Prochlorococcus marinus str. MIT 0912: one gene and its partner. The protein of the gene in region 1 interacts with the protein of each later gene in a pairwise test. Links are inferred from orthologs where the notes say so. Each region holds a gene or a part of one and is shown on either strand. Other genes may lie near its edges. The genes, in order: O5640_RS10605 and O5640_RS05835.

Region 1 (13,194 bases):
TACTTAGTTCCCAACTGAAATATATGCCCTATTTCTATTCCTCTACATTCTTTAAGCTTTTGTGTTTTGTCATGGATACATCTGTCTCCAAGCTGGGCTTTTCTAATATCACATATCAGATGTTCAGTATTAATTAAACTCCAGTTATAGAATATTTTATGTTCATCCTTATTATTGCTTCCACATATAAAACTTTTAAGATCTTTTACAGAATTATCTGCAATTCTTATGAATTTTTTTTCCCATTCCTTTGATTTTGTTATTAAATCATCGCTAAGATCAGGACCTATAAACCCAAATGGAATATTATTAATACCTTGATTCTCTATATCTTCATAAGAAATTTTTCTAATTTCCAGTACATTTTGTTTTAATTTAAATGATATTTCATTTGAAAGTTTAATATCATTTACTTCTTGGTCCCCTCTTATACTTACGAGAATAGGGTATTTTTTATTATTATCACAGGTTGCTAGATAAGCTATAACTTTTACAATTTGACTTGGGTGGAAATTATTGTGGTTACATAATTCATCTATTGTTTTTTGATTAGGAGTCTTGATTATTGAAGGTTCATCAATTTCTAGTAATTCTCCTTCTTCGATAATAGAAACAGCTTTTTCTTGATTGGCTCCATATTTACCATCAGAACTTATTAAAATTAAATCTTCTCCAGATTCGGCGGTAACCATAAATTCTTGAGATGCTGCTCCTCCAATAGCTCCACTGTCTGCTTCGACACAAACAAAATCTAGACCGCATTTTGAAAATATATTTTGATAGGCATTTCTCATCTCTGAATAAGTTGACTGAAGATCATTCTCGTTTGCATGAAAGGAATAAGCATCCTTCATGATGAATTCTCTACTTCTCATTAATCCAAATCTTGGTCTTATTTCATCTCTGAATTTTGTTTGAATTTGGAATATATTTATTGGTAATTGTTTGTAGGAGTGAATAGTCTGAGAAATTATATGAGTAATTACTTCTTCATGAGTTGGCCCCAAACCTAATTCTTTACCTTGTCTATCTTTAAGGCTAAACATAATACCTTCTCCCTCTGTATATGATTTCCACCTCCCACTTTTTTCCCATATATCTGAAGGCTGAAGTTGAGGGAGAAGAGTTTGAAGACATCCTTTCGTTGATAACTCTTCCTCAACAATTAGGGTTATTTTTTTTAAAACCTTCCAAAGTAATGGCATGTAAGCATAAATACCTCCTGTAAGACGTTTGATGAAGCCTCCTCTTACAAGTAATTGATGTGAAATTATGTCGGCTTCCGCAGGGACGTCTCTGAGCGTGTTTAGCATTAGGCGGGAGACGCGCATGAGCCTAAAATTTATATCGTTATGAGATTAGTACTCTAGTGTTGGCCGTAAGAATATCTATATTGTTTGTGCGGGAATCATGTTGTTTTTTTAAAGTGTCCAAATGTACATGGTGTTAATTTGATTCATCTGCTAACTTCTGTCACATGTTTTTCTAGAATCTTTCTTTCGCAATGTTTAACGGCTCAGTAAATTCAGGAACAAATGGAAGATCAGAAGAGTCTTTAGATAAATTATTTAATACAGCTTCTAATTCAAGCGATTCATTATTGACTATTGACGAAGTTCAGAAAACATTAAATAGATCTAGGGCTTCCGTATACAGATATACAAATACTGACACTAGGAATCTAAATCCTCCCTTCAACCCAAGAAAACTAAACACTGAATTTAGAAGTGATCAAAAAGATCAATTACTTTTTCACCCCAATGAAGTTGCAAGATTTGCAAAAGATATACTCAGAATTAAGGAAGTAACAGTAGAAATATTGAATTCTCCCTCATCTGAAACTCAAAGTATTCTAAATGCAATACTTGATGAGTTGAGAATAATAAGAAATAAGCTTGATGGACAGTCTGATAACAATCACTCTATTCCCAGTCATTTAAAAGATACTGATAGAAAGGTTGCCTAGTTATTCTTAAATTCGGGGTAACGTATATATAATTTATAAATAATTGATTGTTTTAATTGATTTTTACACATTCGACTAACGATTTATTTATTTCAAATTTTAAATGGATTTAGAACCACATTTAATTAAGAACCAATCTTCTAAGCTAGATCCACCTTTTCTTAATACAGAAAAAGATCAACTATCTTCTGATGATGAAGATCCTTACAGTTTTAATAGTACCTCTACTTCTTTAATTGGTTTAGCAATAGTATTTGTAATGCTTGGAATACCATTGTTTGCTGTCATTAGCGAAAGGCAAGAAACAACAAACAGAAACAGCCTACCGACTTCAATAAATCAAAATGGACCTGAGTGATCTTCCTCCTTCCCCATCGCCTGGATTAGTAAATCTAGTTGTTGAGATTCCTGCAGGCAGTAGAAATAAATACGAGTATTTTAGCTCTGCAGGAATTATGGCTCTTGATAGAGTTTTGCATTCTTCAGTGAGATATCCATTTGATTATGGATTTATCCCAAACACTCTTGCGGAGGATGGAGCACCACTTGATGCAATGGTCGTTATGGAAGAACCTACTTTTGCCGGTTGCTTGATCAAGGCAAGGCCTATAGGAGTTCTTGATATGCATGATTCAGGGGCCTACGATGGCAAACTTCTATGTGTACCTACGGCAGATCCAAGACAAAGAGAAATTAATACTATTAAGCAAATAGCTCAGAACCAATTGGAGGATGTTGCTGAGTTTTTTAGAACCTATAAAAGCTTGGAAGGAAGAGTTATCGTAATAGACGGATGGAGAGACTATGATGCTGTTGATGAATTATTGAAAACTTGTATAGATGCACATCACACTAATTTGTCACTGAAATAATTAATTTAATCTTATCTTTTTGGATAAAATGATTTTTTCTAGGCATTAAACACTTGAAATTATTTAGTTATTCTTCATGTTCAACTTGTCGCAGGGCGATTAAGTGGCTTGAAAACAATGATATTTCCTTCGAATTAGTTGATATTTTAAAATCCCCTCCTTCCAAGGAAATGTTAATCTCAGCAAGTGAGCTATATGGACATAGAAAATATCTTTTAAATACTAGTGGAGCTATATATCGTTCTATGGGTTCGGATGTTGTCAAAAAAATGACTGATAACGAATTGTTTGAGAAACTTTTTATTGAACCCAGATTAATAAAGAGACCTTTTTTATTTAAGTCTAGTAAATGCTTTTTAGTTGGATTTAAAGAAGAAATGTGGTCTGAAAAATTACTTAGAAATTCAAATTAGGTCTAACATTGACTTGAAACAGTAGTCTTTACAAATAAAGTAAACTACAAACTTATTATTTATAAACAAGTGCAGCAAAAGCAGTCAAACTCGATTAAAGAAACTAAAAATTGTTGGTGGTACTCTTTTTTTGATACGTGGGGACCTATTTCTCTAACTGTTCTATTGTATATAGGCATTCGTCATTATATAGCAGAAGCAAGATATATTCCCTCGGGTTCGATGCTGCCAGGATTGAAAGTAAATGATCGACTAATTGTTGAAAAACTTTCTTTGCGAAATAGGGCTCCTTCTCGTGGGGAAATTGTAGTTTTCAACTCACCATATTCCTTTGATAAGAAATTGATAGCAGATAGAAAAAAACAACTTCCGTCTAAATTTCAATGCTCATTTTTAACTTTTCCATTGATTTCTTGGATACCAACTTTATCTGATCGTGCTTGTGATGCTTATATCAAAAGGATAATAGCTGTAGGAGGAGATCGTATTTTGATTAATGGTAAGGGAGAGATTGTTTTGAACGGTAGGTCAATCAACGAACCATATGTTGAATACTTCTGCCCAAGTCAACCTAGATTTAATCTATGTCGTCCAATGACTACAATTGTTCCAAAAGGACATGTGTTCGTTTTGGGCGATAACCGAGCTAATAGTTGGGATAGTCGTTTCTGGCCAGCAGGGGGATTCTTACCCCAGAAAGAAATAATTGGGAAAGCAAGCTGGCGTTTTTGGCCTGTCAGTCGTTTTGGCAAGCTTGATTAATAAGTCCACAATCTATAACTTTCCCAATTATTTTTTTGTCTTTGATAGGTTGATTAGTTGCTGAAGTTAAATGTTTTTCTTCATTAGATTGGTACCATTCTTTGTCAGGATCAAATAGTAACCAGCGATTACTATTTAAACTTAATTTTTCCTCAGCTTGGTTTAGGAATTTTGATGGACCAAAACTAATTTTTTTCCATAATTTTTCCACTTCCCACCCTGACTTTCTTATTAATTGATCCCAGAGAAGAGGTAGAACAAGGTTATAGCAACTAATCCCTTTTTTTCTTTTATTTGCAGGAAGTTTAGTCTCAGAGTCGTCTATAGGAGTGGAATGAACAGATATTGCTGTTAAAACATCATCCTTTAAACCTTGTATAAGTGAGGCTCTATCTCTGGGGGACCCTAATGAAGGTGTTACGCTCCATCCAATATCAAAAGGGGAAAGACTGGAGTTGTCATTGACTAAATGCCACCATAAGATGGTTGCCATTGGATTAGAGGATGCATTTTTAAGAATTGAGACGCCATCAGCTGTAGAAATATTCATTAACCTTACTGCAATTTCAGGGTATTGCTTATGAAGCTCAAGTAATTGGATTAAAGGAATAATTTCGCTTTCAACTGGATCAGGGGGCCAGCCTGCTCTAAGTGTATAAACACTTTCTCTAGACATTCCTCCAGCTTGTAGTGTTTTATCTCTTGGTGCAAATAATACAGGGTAATTCTTCATTTCTCCAAGTGAAAAACCTTTTTTAAGAAGCTCTATGGGAGGCATGAAATCGTCATCACTTAAACCAATGGCTCCATTTTGTAGTAGTTCAGAATGTTTAGACAGAGCAACTCCCTCCCCACCCAGGCTAAAACCTCCCCATAAGTGTATTAAAACATCACTTTTGATAGTCTTTAAAGCTATAATCGACTCGATTTGATCTCTCCATGAATCAGATCTAGGAAGAATACCTAATTGACCATATCCAGAAAATGTTGCTTTTTCTATTAGTGAATAGATATTCTCTTCCTTACCATTAAAGGGGGATTCCAAAAATGAATGAGGGTCAACAAGGCAAGGTGCAATAAGCATATTTTTAGCTTTTTGAGGCTTGATCCCTAAAAGTTCTGCATTTTGAAGTGCCTTGCGGCCAAATGCTTTAAGCACACCATTTTTGATTAAAACAGTTTCCCTCTTTAAAGATGATCCAGCATTTTCAAGTATTTGAATATTTTCAAACAAATAACTACTAGTCATTTAATTAAAGTGCTCCTGCAGCTGTTGAGTCGATAATTCCTCCCAAATGTGAAGTGATATTTAGACAGATGATTGTATCTGGTTGACCTTCTTTTTCTGAGAGGTCAATGACTGTAATGCCTCCATTACCCTGTTTTATCATCCAAATTTCTGATGGCATTAACCCTAATAGATGGCAAAGAATTGTTTTGTTAACTGCATCATGAGCTACAACCAATGCCGTTTCACCATTTTTTAGATCTTTGCGAATTTCATTCCAACCGGTAATTGATCTCGCGGAGACTTCTTTTATATTTTCTCCTTCTGGCATTTGAACTCTTTCAGGAGAGATTTTCCATGTTTTAAGAAGATCTGGCCAGTCGGACTTGATCTCAGACTCCAACTTTCCTTCCCATTTTCCGTGACCAATCTCTTTGAGGTTATCTTTAACAGAAATTTCGATCCCCGGATGTTCATTTAGAATTATCTGAGCTGTTTCTTTTGGTCTTGATAGAGAACTACTAAAAGCTTTTTTTATAATAGTATTTTTTAAAAATACACTTGCAGCCTTTGCTTGAGCTTTCCCGTTTTTATTTAAGGGAATATCAATTTGTCCTTGGAACCTTCCCTGTTTATTCCAGTCTGTTTCACCATGCCTGACTAAAATAATTCTTTTTTTACTACTTTTTTGGGGAATACTAGGATACAAATGAGCGATATTATTTAGACATTGAATTTGAACTTGTCTATCCCGCCAATCATTAAAAGTAACATTACAAATTGAGATTGAGCTATTGTCTAACTTCAATCTTTTAAATCCTTTTGAAGGCTCATTAATTAATTTCAGTATCAAGCACCTAAGAATTGCATTATGGGCAACTATTACAATCGTTTTATTAGAACCTAAATGAGAATTAAATAAATTTTTTAAGAAAGTTTCGGCTTGATGTAAGAGTTCTTTAATTGGTTGGAATTTTGTACCGTCTTCTCTATTAATGGTTAGTTCCTTAGGGTTTTTTTGCCAAACAGAAAGCTCTTCTGGAAAGCGATCTTTTAGTTCATTTTTTGTTAAACCACTCCAAGGCCCAAGGTCAACCTCTAAGAGCTCATCTGTATAAGTTGCATGAAGGTCGTCCTTAAGTTGTTTGATTATGATTTTTGTTGTTTCTGATGCTCTTTGCAAAGGGGAACTATAGATTGCATCTATTGGAATAGAAGAAATTGTTTTTCCAGCAGCTTCAGCTTGTAATTGTCCTTCTTTAGTTAATGTTGAAAGGTCGTTTCTTCCTTGAATACGACCTTCCTTGTTAAAACTACTCAATCCATGCCGGACAAAAATTAGACGCAATGTCATTAAATAAAGTGTCTTCTAGATAATTATGGTATTAGCCATGAGGGCAATCTAATGTTCTTTTAGTAAAGATAGAAGTCTTTCTCCATGTCAGTCTTCACAAGTTGATTTTATGAGACAAGCCAAAACTAGTTGGAAATGGGCCATAGCTTTATTTTCATTGCTTTTAACTGTTCTGATATGGCGACAAGGCTTACAAGAAAGCTTTGAACGACCCTCAGTGGCTCCAAAGATTTCCTTGATGCAAACTGAGATGGCAGTTTCAGCTTCTTCAGCCATACCTGAATCTTTACAAGATTTATTTTTAGGTTCAGAACCCGAAGAAAAACTATATCAAACTCTTAAAAAGATTCCTTTGGAACAAATTGAGGATAGGCAAAGACTCTTATTAGCAGTTATGGAAGAGTCTGAGGATGAGCAGAAATTAATCTTGAAGACAAATTTTAAGGATAAAAATTTTGAAACGATTAGAGGATATATATTAGATAGACAAAAAGGTAAAAAATTAACTGAATTCCCTAATATTGATGAGATTAAATTAGATCCTTTTCTTTATAAAATTTCATGCTCTAATCTGGGTTTTTCGGATGAAAAGTGTATTAATAAAAAATATAGTTCCCTCTCTGCTTTAAGACTCTTAACCTCACAATTACTACCTTTTTTTGCTTCTTTTATAGGATGTATTTTATTGATTAGGTATGCTTTTATTTTCTTAAGAAAGAAAAATACTCCATGGCCAGAAATGATAGCTCCTCCTTTAACATTAATAGATATGGTTCTACTTATTTCTGGCGGTTTTGTTGTTATTGGTGAAGTTTTTTTTCCCGCGTTAATAATACCCATAACTGATTTATTGTTTAATAATTTATCCTCTCCATTAAAAGAGTCTCTCAGAGTATTTATTGGTTACTGCTCAATGACTATAGCTCCTTTATTTATAATTAGATATCAATTAATGGGTCTGGTTTCTTCGGGAATTGATGGAGGATGGTTGCAATGGAAAATCAAACCAATCCAAGCAGGCATTCTTAAATCAATAAGTGGATGGTTAATGGTTATGCCTTTAGTTCTGCTTAGTGGGTGGCTAATGAATGAAATTTTTGGTGATCAGGGTGGAAGTAATCCTTTGTTGGAATTGGTTTTAGGTAGTGATGAATTTATTCCATTGTCTTTGCTTTTGATTACAACCGTTCTTTTAGCTCCAATCTTTGAAGAGTTAGTCTTTAGAGGTATTCTTTTACCAGTATTGGTATCCAAAGTTGGAAAAATCAGCGGAGTTTTATTGAGTGCCTTGATCTTTGCTTTGGCTCATTTAAGTGTAGGGGAATTACCCCCTCTATTCGTTTTAGGAATTGGTCTTGGTTTAATGAGATTGAGTTCAGGAAGGTTATTTCCTTGTGCTCTTATGCATTCTCTTTGGAATGGAGTGACTTTTATTAGCCTGCTATTGGTAGCTTGATATTAAATAAAAAAAACATCAGTATTCCAGCTCTTGCAGTTGCTTGATCAAGGTGTTTGACTTGAATTACTTTCGAACTTTGATTTGTTTAGTCGCACTCTATATAAAGAAAAAGTAAGACAATTTCAAAAAAAGAAGTTGCCAAAGGGATTATTAAACAGTGTTTTCTCATCAAAACAGGTTCAAAGAAAATTTCCAATTCAGGCTGCGCTTCATATCGTTTTAGATGGTGCATTGGTAGGCATACTCACGACAGTGGCGATAATGTCGTCAGTTGCTTTGCACTCTCAATATTTGTGGACTAAATCTTTTACTAAACTTGAAACCACTAGAGACTTGAACCGAAGGATATTGGAATCAACTTCAATTCTTGAAAGTTACCTATTGAAAAATCAAAAGTTGTCTAGAAATTTAGTCCCGACAAAAGCGGAAGATCTTCTATATTTGGCCAGACCAAAACCAGAAGAAACTAAAATAAAATTAGATATGACATTTAAAAGTAGATTGCTAGAGAGAATATCTTCTTTTCCTTTTAAGTCAGGTTATTAATAATTTTATGAGAAGTATGAATTCTAGAAAGAAGAGAAAGACTTCTAAAGTAAAAACTCCTGCGCCCCTATCACAGTCTAGATTAAGAGTTGTCTTTGTTTTATTATGCCTTGGACTTGGGGGACTTTTTTTAAGAGTAGGTTGGCTTCAACTATTTCGGTCTGATCAATTAAGAGCTCTAGCACGCGAAGTTCAAACAGAACAAAAAAACCCTTTGGGAACACGTCGATCTATTTTAGATAGAAATGGGAAGCTTGTCGCAATAGATGAGAGACGTTTTAAAATCTGGGCTCATCCTAAATATTTTAAGTTTCCTGGTGATTCATCTAGGACAGTGCGTAAACCATATGAAGTAGCAAAACTTCTTTCTACGCCATTATCCAAAAGTGTTGATGAAATTTTGAATAAATTAGGAAATTACTCTTCAGGAGTAAAACTTGCAGACGGGGTAACACCCGAGAAGGCTAATAGAATTAAAAAACTTGGAATCAGTGGTATTGACTTGGAGGCCTATCCTCAAAGGCTTTATCCTCATGGGTCACTTTTTGCAAATGTAGTTGGTTTTTTGGATATAGATAGAAGACCTCAGGCTGGACTGGAATTAAGTTTAGATAGAGATCTAAAGCGTCAAGAGAAAACAAGTGTAATCAGAAGAGGAGCTGATGGAACTCCTTTACCTATAGGTGTTCAACGTGGTGTCTTTGATGAAGATCAACTTAGTCTACAACTAACCTTAGATGTAAGGCTTCAAGAGGTAGCCGTTAAAGAAATAAGTAAGCAAGTAAAGAAGTGGAATGCAAAAAAAGGCGTTGTAATTGTAATGGATATAGAGACCGGAGAACTTTTGGCATTAGCTTCTACACCGACATATGATCCTAATAAATATTGGGATTATTCTCCTTCTCTTTTTAAAGAGTGGTCAGTGCAAGAATTATTTGAACCTGGTTCTACCTTTAAGCCAATTAACTTGGCATTGGCATTGGAGGAGGGAGTTATAAGCCCTAATGGAGAAGTGAATGATGATGGTCTGGTTACAGTAGGAGGATGGCCTCTCTCTAATTGGGATCGAAAACCTAATGGGATATTGACTTTCCCTGAAGTATTACAAGTCTCAAGCAATGTAGGTATGGTTAAGATTATGAATAAATTGAATGCGAGTAATTACTGGCAATGGTTAAGACGCTTGGGCATTGATGAAATACCAGAGACTGACCTTCCTGGAGCAGTCTCTGGCCAAATAAAATCAAAACAGACTTTTGTAAATCAACCCATAGAACCTGCGGTAGCCTCCTTTGGCCAAGGATTTTCTATTACTCCGCTTAAACTAGCTCAATTGCATGCTTTGATTGCGAATGGTGGCAGACTTGTTACGCCTCATATTACTAAAGGCCTGAAAGGTGATTATGAGTCGTATTTCAATACTCCTTCAGAAGCTAAGCAGGTTTTATCTCCTGAGGTTACAAATACTGTTCTTGGATGGATGGAAACTGTTGTCTCCTTTTACGATGAAAGTGGTATTGAGGTAAATGTTCCTGGATATCGAATTGGAGGGAAAACTGGGACGGCACAAAAATCGCAAGATGGTTTGAACTATAATTCAAAAATTTGTAGTTTTGTTGCAAGTCTTCCTATCGATGATCCTCGCTATGTCGTTTTAGCAGTTATTGATGAACCCCAAAAACCAAATGCCTATGGATCAACTGTCGCTCTCCCTGTGGCAAAAAAAATTATTGAGACTTTACTCGTAATAGAAAAAATACCTCCAAGTATTTCTAAAAAAGAACATTTAGCTATCAAAAGCTAAGAGATGGCTAAATTTTCTCAAAAGTTCAAATTAAAGGGTGAAATCCTTAAAAAATATAGCTAGTCTATGGCCTATGAAAGACGTTTTTAATTATGGAATCCCTTCTTAATCAGTTATCTTCGATGACTGTAGTGGTGGCTGATACTGGTGATCTTGAAGCGATCAAAAAATTTCATCCCAGAGATGCTACAACAAATCCTTCTTTAATTCTTGCGGCCGCACAAATTCCTGCTTATCAAAATTTGATTGATCAAGCACTTGCTACTTCAAGAGAAATGCTAGGAGCCAGTGCCTCTAATACTAATGTGGTTAAGGAAGCTTTAGATGAACTTTGTGTGGTCTTTGGTAAAGAGATTTTGAAGTTAATTCCTGGCCGTGTTTCAACAGAAGTTGATGCAAGGCTGAGTTTTGATACTGATGCCACTATTGCAAAAGCAAGAAAAATAATTGCTAAATATAATCAAGATGGTATTTCTAATGACCGGGTTTTAATCAAAATTGCTTCTACATGGGAAGGAATAAAAGCTGCTGAGGTATTAGAAAAAGAGAATATACATTGCAATTTAACTTTATTGTTTAATTTTTATCAAGCAGTTGCTTGTGCTGAGGCAGGTGTAACGCTTATTTCACCCTTTGTTGGAAGGATTTTAGATTGGTATAAATCTGCTACAGGAAGAGATTCTTATCCGGCAACTGAAGATCCAGGTGTGGTTTCTGTTACTAAAATATTTAATTATTTCAAGTCGAATGGTTATAAGACAGAGGTTATGGGAGCAAGTTTCAGAAATATAGAGGAAATAACTGAGCTTGCAGGATGTGATTTATTAACAATTTCTCCTAAATTACTTCAGCAACTTAATCAAACATATTTGGACTTGCCAATTAAGTTAAACGCACAAAAACCTTTATTAGTTGAAGAGACAATTCATCTAGATCAGACATCTTTTGAACTAATGATGGCTGGAGACAAAATGGCTACGGAAAAACTTAATGAAGGAATTAACGGTTTTAGTGAAGCAATTGATAAATTAGAAAATCAATTGAACGAAAGACTTGAGTTTATTGAAAAAGGAATTGCCCTAACTATTTGAACTTCAATTCTGAAAGACTAATCTCTTGATTACTCTTTTTGCAATGTCTTCATAACTCATCTCACCTGAAAGAATTTGTGCAATTCTTTTTGGAGCAGTTGGCCTTTTTATACCTAATTGGTATCCAACTTTGGGAAAACGATAAAACACTTGAGAAATTCTTTTACCCCAAGCCATCGAATTCCCCCAGTTTTTTTGCATTGTTTTTGTATAGGTATCTAAACAGTTGACTTCTCCATCCAGCCAATAAATAAGGCTTTTTGCAGCTTCAAAACCACTCATCAAAGCAGGTCTTAATCCCTCTGCTAAAAAAGGATCACATAATGAGGCAGCATCTCCAACTAAAAGAATTCCTTCTGCGTTTAATTTACACTGGCCATTCCATACCCTTAATTTTTTTTCATGGCCAATTACTTCAGAAGGATCAAAACCTAAATCAGGTAGAAAGGATTTAAGTATTTCATTAACTGGAATTGAATTTTTATTACCTAGAAAAGTTCCTATTCCAATATTTACTTCATTATTTAGTGGAAAGGCCCATGCAAAACCATTCTTTACTAAGCCAAATTCAAATCTAGCGGTTTCACTCCTTAAGTTTCCCCTCTTGCTAATTCTCCCTGAGAAAGTAGAAGCAAATTTTTGTTGATTTGGACCTAAATTAAAAGTTTTAGGCCATGGTGATTGAGATCCATCAGCAATAACAACTGCTTTCGCTTCTAGTTGTCTCCCGTCAAGGGCGGTAATTTGCCAAATATTAGACTTTTTTTTTATATCGACAACATTAAAAGTTGTCAATATATCACAACCGGAATTTAATGCTTGGTTTAATAGGTATGAATCGAGCTTTTCACGTTTAACTATCCAAAAAGGAGAGGATCCAGATAGATTAGCTATCACTTTGTCGGTATTGCACCAACTAAACTCTACTTTTGTTATTACTTCATCAACTATTGGTAAAAGTTTAAAAGGAAACCAATTTTGCACTGCAGCAGACATACCACCACCACAGCTTTTCTCTGGAGAGGAGATATTTTTTTCAAGAATACATACATTTTTACTTTTACTAGCTAGATGAAATGCCGCAGTAGCACCTGATGCTCCCCCTCCAATAATGGCAACATCTATGATGGTCAAACTTTTAAAATCTCAGCTTCTTTTTCTGAAAGTTTTTTTTCAATATCTTTAATAAAATTATCCGTCTCCTTCTGAATTATTTCTTGTTCATCTCTGCTTTGATCTTCAGAAAGATCACCATCCTTCTCAGCTTTCTTGACTCTCTCTATTGCATCACGCCGTATATTCCTTAGGGCAACTTTACCTTCCTCTGCATATTTGGATGCGAGTTTACAAAATTCTTTTCTACGCTCTTCAGTTAAGGGAGGCACATTGATACGAATTATTTTGCCATCATTATTTGGAGTGAAACCTAGATCACTTGTAGCAATCGATTTTTCAATTGAAGCTAATGAGCCCAAGTCGAAGGGTTGAATTGCTATCGTTTGAGAGTCAGGAGTAGTGATAGTCGCAAGTGACTTAAGAGGAGTGTCAGCTCCGTAGTATTCGACTGAAACTCTATCTAATAAAGACGTATTTGCTCTCCCTGTCCTAATAGTATTGAAATTCCTCTGAGCTGCTTCAACAGATTTGCTCATTGTGGTTTTAAGTTCTTGGTTTGACATTTAGATAAAGTTATTGCGAA
Region 2 (6,486 bases), 900 kb from region 1 along the record:
TTTTTTGTTCCAATAACTACTAAGGCAAGCAAAGCGCCTATGAGCAGCCATGAAGTCATAAAAACTTGGCCGTGAATTCTAAAATTTCCAATTTGCCAATAGAGATGTTGACCCACCTCTAATTCAGCAAAAGGAAGAACAAATGGTAAAAAACCCATTTATCTGGAAGTTAGGTTGCGTAGAAAATAAACGCCAAACAAACAAAACTTAAAAATTTAATTTCTAAAAAGTACCTAGGGCATTAATAGAAACTGAATAATTAACGCTGGTTTATAAAGCAAAAATCCTAATAAAGCCGGTATTAAATCAAGTTGAGGAAATCTAGAAGATACCAAAACCAAAAGGACCGGAACTAACAACTGGACTTTACCGACGATTTTTGATGAAGTACCAAGTCTTCCAATTCCGCGAGCAAGCAAGCGAAAATAAAAAATCCCTGATAAAGCACCAATGAATATGCTTGCACTAGCTTGGATTCCCCAAAAGAAACCTGCTATGCCAACAGAAAAAATAGTCAATAAAAAGGCAAGACGGAATACTCGAAATTGAAGTTCAAGGTATTCGTCTATTTTGACTCCGGACGATGAGTCCGATGAATCAATATCCAGAAGAGGATCATGACTTGAGCAATTTTCAATAGTCTCAGATGCCACAAAAATCCCTCCTATTGGAGTTCCTTAGTGATAGTGAGAAGTTGTTTTGCAAACAAGACACCTAAGCTCTCTGCAAAGGCCCGGGGAATCTATCACGAGACTTGCATCAAAACAAAAAAAATTTTTATCAATAAATTAAAAAGTTGGTTAATTTAATAAATTTGAGTAAAAATTTTAAGCAAATTTTTAATTATCTAAATATAAATCAATAAATAGTCTCTTTAAAAATTAAATCCTTGTGATATAGAATAAAATAATTAAAAATTTGTCTATTTCTTTCAATTCTGTCTCTAATAACTAACAATTAACTTTAAACATATAAAAATCTTCTTGAATTTTCATCAATTCCATAAAAAAGTAAATTAACTACATTTAAAGACTTGGCAAGATGGCAATTAAACGTCTCAATGGTTTATAAGCAAAAGATCCTTTGAGTAATATTTCTGACAAAAAAATTCATTCAGGACCTGTAAGAAAAAAGGGTCGCAAATCGAATTATTATATGAGTAATTTAATAAACAAGAATATACTTCCATTGCCTTGGTCTTATTGGCCAAAGGAGGGGCGATTAATCATGGGATTAATTGCCTTTTGGAGCATATCAGGCATCTTTATTCTTGGATCAGCTAGTTGGTGGGTAGCCATCAGAGAAATGGGAGAAGGTGCTTATTACATAAAAAGACAACTAATTTGGCTAGTTGCTAGTTGGAGCATTTTCTATATAGCCATAAATATAAATCTAAAAAATTGGCTTAGATTTTCAGGACTATGCCTTCTTATTGGCATGGTTCTAATTGCATCAACAAGCTTTTTCGGCAGCACCGTTAATGGGTCTACTCGATGGTTGATTATTGGTCCAATCCAAATTCAACCATCAGAGTTAATCAAACCTTTCATCATTCTCCAAAGTGCAAAGCTTTTTGGTCAATGGGAAAGAATAAATTCAGAAAAAAAAATTTTTTGGTTAACTATTTTTGCATCCATCATTTTACTAATTATAAAGCAACCAAATTTAAGCACCGCTGCACTAATAGGAATATTACTTTGGATTATTGCATTAGCATCAGGTATTAACTTACGATATCTTTTTAACACGGCTATTTCCGGCTTTTTTATTGGTTCATTAAGCATTTTTTTTAATGCCTATCAACAAAGCCGAATTATGTCATTTATCAACCCATGGAAAGATCCACAAGGAAGTGGATATCAGTTAATTCAGAGTCTTTATGCTATTGGTTCGGGAGGTCTATTTGGAGAAGGTTATGGTCTTTCAATGCAAAAATTACAATACTTACCATTCAGAAGTACTGATTTTATATTTGCTGTTTTTGCTGAAGAATTTGGATTCTTTGGATCTATTTTGCTTTTATCATTTCTTCTTGTAGTTTCATATTTAACTCTTAAAATCTCTCTTAATTGTAGAAATAATTGCTCTAAACTAATCTCTATTGGATCAGGTACTATTCTTGTTGGCCAATCAATTATGCATATCGCAGTGGCATCAGGAGCAATGCCTACGACTGGACTACCTTTCCCATTAATTAGTTATGGGGGCAACTCTTTGATGTCAAGCTTAGTAATAGCAGCCTTATTAGTCAGATCCTCTATTGAATCTTCAGATTTATTAATTAAAAACCCCTCAAACAAACTTTTAACCAGATAATCTGGAGTAAGGACCTAGATTGGCAAATCTCTTTTTGAACATTTCTTCTATAAGTTTAATATTCTCTGATTTGACTCGTTATGGCGAGCACTTAATTGATAATGGGCTCAGTAATCCAACCCCCCTAACAATTCTGATAGTTTTCACGGGAGGGCTTTTAACTAGTTTAGGGCCCTGTTCATTGTCACTTTTACCAATAACAGTTGCATATCTAGCTGGATTTAAAAATAACCAAAGCCCTTTACAAAAAACGATTAGCTTCTGCAGCGGTATAGTGATTTCACTAGTTGTATTAGGGAGTCTAAGCGGATTTTTAGGGAAAATTTATGGTCAATTACCAGGTTTCTTTTCAATATTCATAAGCTTTCTGGCAATAATTATGGGCCTTAATCTGCTTGGGATTTTTAAATTCTCCCTTCCACGTGGTCCTGAGCCTGAAATTTGGACAAATCAAGTTCCTCCTGCATTTGCCCCAGTTTCAGCAGGTTTTGCTTTTGGATTAGCCTCCTCGCCTTGTACTACTCCTGTTCTTGCAGTTCTTCTAGCATGGGTAGCCAAACAAGCTAATCCTCTCAGTGGCACAATTTTTCTTGGAAGTTTTGCAATTGGACAGATTGTTCCTTTATTTTTAGCAGGTACTTTTGCAGCAACTATACCTAAATTATTATCGTTAAGACCTATTGGGAAATGGGTTCCACCAATTAGTGGAATGATGTTGTTAACAATAGGTATTCTAAGCCTTCTTTCAATTTGGATATAAAATAGATGAAAAAAATTAGCCAAGTTTTAAACTGGCTTTCTAGCTTAAAAATCGCGATATTACTATTATTATTAATAGCTATTTCATGTGCAGCGGGGACATTAGTACCACAACAGGAATCAGATCAATTTTATTACGATAATTTTAATAAAAATCCTTTTCTTGGAATAATTAATGCAAATATATTACTCTTTTTTCAATTCAATCATGTCTATACAAGTTTCTGGTTTTTATTCTTACTCATTTGGCTTGGTTTATCCCTTTCAGTTTGTAGTTTCAGAAGACAATTACCGATACTTAAATCAGCATTAAATTGGGTAGATTATAAATCACCTCGTCAAATAGCAAAACTTGCTATTGCTCAAACAATAGTGACTAATAATTACTTGGAAAGCTTAGAAAAAATTAAAACTAATTTAAAAAAGCAAGGTTGGAATATAAAAGAAACAGATGGAAGGATAGCTGCTCGCCAAGGCGTAATAGGTAGATTAGGTCCTATTTTAATTCATCTAGGCATGATCCTATTAATGATAGGTGCAACATACGGTTCATTAAATGGAAAAACCATAGAACAATTTTTAGCCCCTGGACGATCAATAGATTTATTAAACAATAATGAAGAGAAAGGGTTAACTATTGAATTACAAAAATTTCAAATCGAAAGAGATCCACAAGGAAGAGCTGAGCAGTATAGGTCTATAGTCAATGTTATTGAACCAAATGGAAATAATCAATCAAAAGAAATTAGTGTTAATTATCCATTAAGATACAAAGGACTTACATTATATCAAGCCGACTGGTCTTTGGCTGCAATAACTATTCAAATTTCAAATAGTCCAAAACTACAAATTCCAATAGAACCTATTCCTGAGCTAGGTGAACAAGTTTGGGGGACAATTATACCTACAAAAAAAGATGGTAAAGACCCAATTTTAGTAACCGTAAAGAGCGAGCAAGGACCAGTCAGTATTTATGATAATGATGGTGCATTACTTACAAACTTAAGTACAAATAAGGAAGCAAGAGTCAAAGAGACTTTAATAAAGATAATTAATATAATCCCAAGTAGCGGATTACTTTTAAAGCATGATCCTGGAGTACCTCTTGTTTATACTAGTTTTGCGATAATACTTATTGGAGGTTCACTTAGTATTATTTCCACTAAGAAAATCTGGGTATTACATGAAAAGGAAAAATCTTTGATTTATGTAGGTGGTTTAAGCAACAGGAATCTCTCTGGTCTTTCAAAAGAGCTGCCAAAATTTATTAGTTTCTTAGAGAGTTAGCTCTAAATTAATTCTTTTGCCGTGACAGACTCTAATGATTGTATGAACATTACCTCTAGGATTAAAATCAGCTTCTAATTGAATCCATTTAGGATCAGAAACCTCAACAAAATTATCGATTATTTTATTCGTAACCTCTTCATGAGATATTTTCATTTCTCGAAAGCTATTTAAGTAAAGTTTAATTGCTTTTAATTCTATAACCTTGTTATTTGGTTGATATTTAATTCTCAAAGTTGCAAAATCCGGATAACCGGAGAAAGGGCACTTACATGTGAATTCAGGAAAAACTATTGAAATTTCATAATCCCTATTAACATTTGGATTTGGGAAACATATTAAGCTCCCGGCCTCTATTTCCCTCTCTCCATACATAATTTCCTCTTTGATGTCTTTTTCTCGTCTAACCACATTTCAATAGAATTCAAAACTCACACTACATAAAAGCTTGATTAAAAATACAAACTTTAAATAAATTCTTCTAATCAAAAATAGCGAAATAATTTCAAAAGCCTGATTTGTATCAAAGCGTACAAAATTAATCATCGCCATGCCCCCTAATAGATACAACACAGGTTTTTGTATGGACATTAGTCTTTCTGAAAAAAGAATTGGAACTCAAATAGATCCAAAGAGTGTTCATGGAATCCTTTGGCTACAAACTCATTTTGAATCCAACCATTGGGAATCGATAAGTAATGGTCTAGTCATAATTCCTACCAAGGATGCAAAAATGCTTGGGGAAGATGCACTAGCAGCTGGTCTAAATGTAAATTTCATCAATTCTCTAAGTCATTTAGACAAAATCTCATAAAAATTATCTAATATTCTTTAAGTAATCTAAAGTGGTATGAAAAAGATAGAAGCAATAATCCGCCCTTTTAAGTTGGAGGATGTAAAGATCGCATTAGTTAATGCAGGTATTGTTGGCATGACAGTAAGCGAAGTAAGGGGTTTCGGTCGACAAAAAGGACAAGTTGAGAGATATAGAGGTTCAGAATTCACCGTTGAGTTCCTTCAAAAACTCAAAATTGAAGTAGTAGTTCCTAATGAAAAAGCTGAGATCGTTTTAAAAGCTATTGCTGATGCGGCCAAGACAGGTGAGATTGGAGATGGGAAAATTTTTGTTAGCCCAATTGATTCAGTTGTTCGAATCAGAACCGGCGACAGAAACGAAACAGCCCTTTAATCGTAATAATTCAAAAGAATAAAACATTTAATAATTTTTCAATTTCAATGTTTTCTTCATTTTTATCACCCATCCAAAGAAGATATTCTTGATTACCAGCTGGACCCTTTAAAGGCGATGCGATCAATCCTTTTGGGTACCATCCAGATTTTTTAGATTCATTTGCTACTCCCTTTATAGCCTCAGCATGCAGTGAATGATCACGAACAACTCCTCCTTTTCCCACTTGATCTTTACCAACTTCAAATTGAGGCTTCACTAAGACAAGCAACTCAGATCGGTTGGCTTTAAGAAGAGATTTAATACTAGGCAGAACAATCTTAAGAGAGATAAAAGATAAGTCTGCGACAGCAAAGTTTGGTATTGGGTCGCCCTCATTAAATAATTTTTCAGGAGTTAAATGCCTAATATTGGTTCGTTCCAATAGAACCACTCTTGGATCATTTCTAATACTCCATGCAGTCTGGCCATAACCAACATCGACTCCATAAACCTTTGCTGCCCCTAACTGCAAAAGACAATCTGTAAAGCCACCAGTTGATATACCAGCATCTAAACAAACCCTATCCTTAATATTTATGGGAAATTGATTAAACGCTTCAGCCAACTTTTCACCTCCTCTTGATACATATCTCAAGGGCTGTGTAACTTCTATCTCAAGATCTTTTAAAACTTCTTGGCCAGGCTTATCTAAAATTTGGCCGTTTATTGATTTAACTTTGCCAGCTCTAATCAGCTTCTGAGCCTCTTGACGTGTTTTCACTAACCCTTTAGTCAGCAAGTGAAGATCTAATCGCGATGATTTAGTCATTATGTTTACAAAAACAAACAGGAAACGGAACAAAAACCGCAGAACTCGTGCTTATCCTCTTTTTCAATAGAGAATCTAATCAACCGACCAAAGGTTTTGTCTAAAAAGCTCAGGCATCCAACCA

Evidence for each region.
Region 2: the proteins of O5640_RS10605 (region 1) and O5640_RS05835 interact in binary tests that used the Escherichia coli proteins (3 or more experiments, as listed by UniProt). The link is inferred for Prochlorococcus marinus str. MIT 0912 from one-to-one orthologs.

What each region holds. Positions count from the first base shown.
Region 1 is NZ_CP114783.1:1,847,766-1,860,959, forward strand. Bases 8,026-11,005 are described here. They hold O5640_RS10605 (peptidoglycan D,D-transpeptidase FtsI family protein), read left to right. Parts: upstream 8,026-8,607; coding sequence 8,608-10,404; downstream 10,405-11,005. Other genes in these bases: O5640_RS10595 (CPBP family intramembrane glutamic endopeptidase), read left to right, coding at 8,026-8,051; O5640_RS10600 (hypothetical protein), read left to right, coding at 8,136-8,600; O5640_RS10610 (transaldolase), read left to right, coding at 10,497-11,005. Outside these bases: O5640_RS10555 (proline--tRNA ligase), read right to left, coding at 1-1,331; O5640_RS10560 (resolvase), read left to right, coding at 1,505-1,966; O5640_RS10565 (hypothetical protein), read left to right, coding at 2,070-2,324; O5640_RS10570 (inorganic diphosphatase), read left to right, coding at 2,311-2,838; O5640_RS10575 (Spx/MgsR family RNA polymerase-binding regulatory protein), read left to right, coding at 2,892-3,251; lepB (signal peptidase I), read left to right, coding at 3,321-4,013; O5640_RS10585 (dihydroorotase), read right to left, coding at 3,988-5,262; O5640_RS10590 (histidine phosphatase family protein), read right to left, coding at 5,267-6,595; more of O5640_RS10595, read left to right, coding at 6,705-8,025; more of O5640_RS10610, read left to right, coding at 11,006-11,495; O5640_RS10615 (NAD(P)/FAD-dependent oxidoreductase), read right to left, coding at 11,499-12,629; frr (ribosome recycling factor), read right to left, coding at 12,626-13,174. UniProt on the Escherichia coli protein: Essential cell division protein that catalyzes cross-linking of the peptidoglycan cell wall at the division septum. Required for localization of FtsN.
Region 2 is NZ_CP114783.1:953,336-959,821, forward strand. What follows is about bases 362-3,199. They hold O5640_RS05835 (FtsW/RodA/SpoVE family cell cycle protein), read left to right. Parts: upstream 362-1,083; coding sequence 1,084-2,316; downstream 2,317-3,199. Other genes in these bases: O5640_RS05830 (ATP synthase subunit I), read right to left, coding at 362-653; O5640_RS05840 (cytochrome c biogenesis CcdA family protein), read left to right, coding at 2,336-3,076; O5640_RS05845 (cytochrome c biogenesis protein ResB), read left to right, coding at 3,082-3,199. Also shown: atpB (F0F1 ATP synthase subunit A), read right to left, coding at 1-158; more of O5640_RS05830, read right to left, coding at 234-361; more of O5640_RS05845, read left to right, coding at 3,200-4,362; queF (preQ(1) synthase), read right to left, coding at 4,351-4,737; O5640_RS05855 (hypothetical protein), read left to right, coding at 4,913-5,176; O5640_RS05860 (P-II family nitrogen regulator), read left to right, coding at 5,213-5,551; O5640_RS05865 (TlyA family RNA methyltransferase), read right to left, coding at 5,562-6,362; O5640_RS05870 (hypothetical protein), read left to right, coding at 6,459-6,486.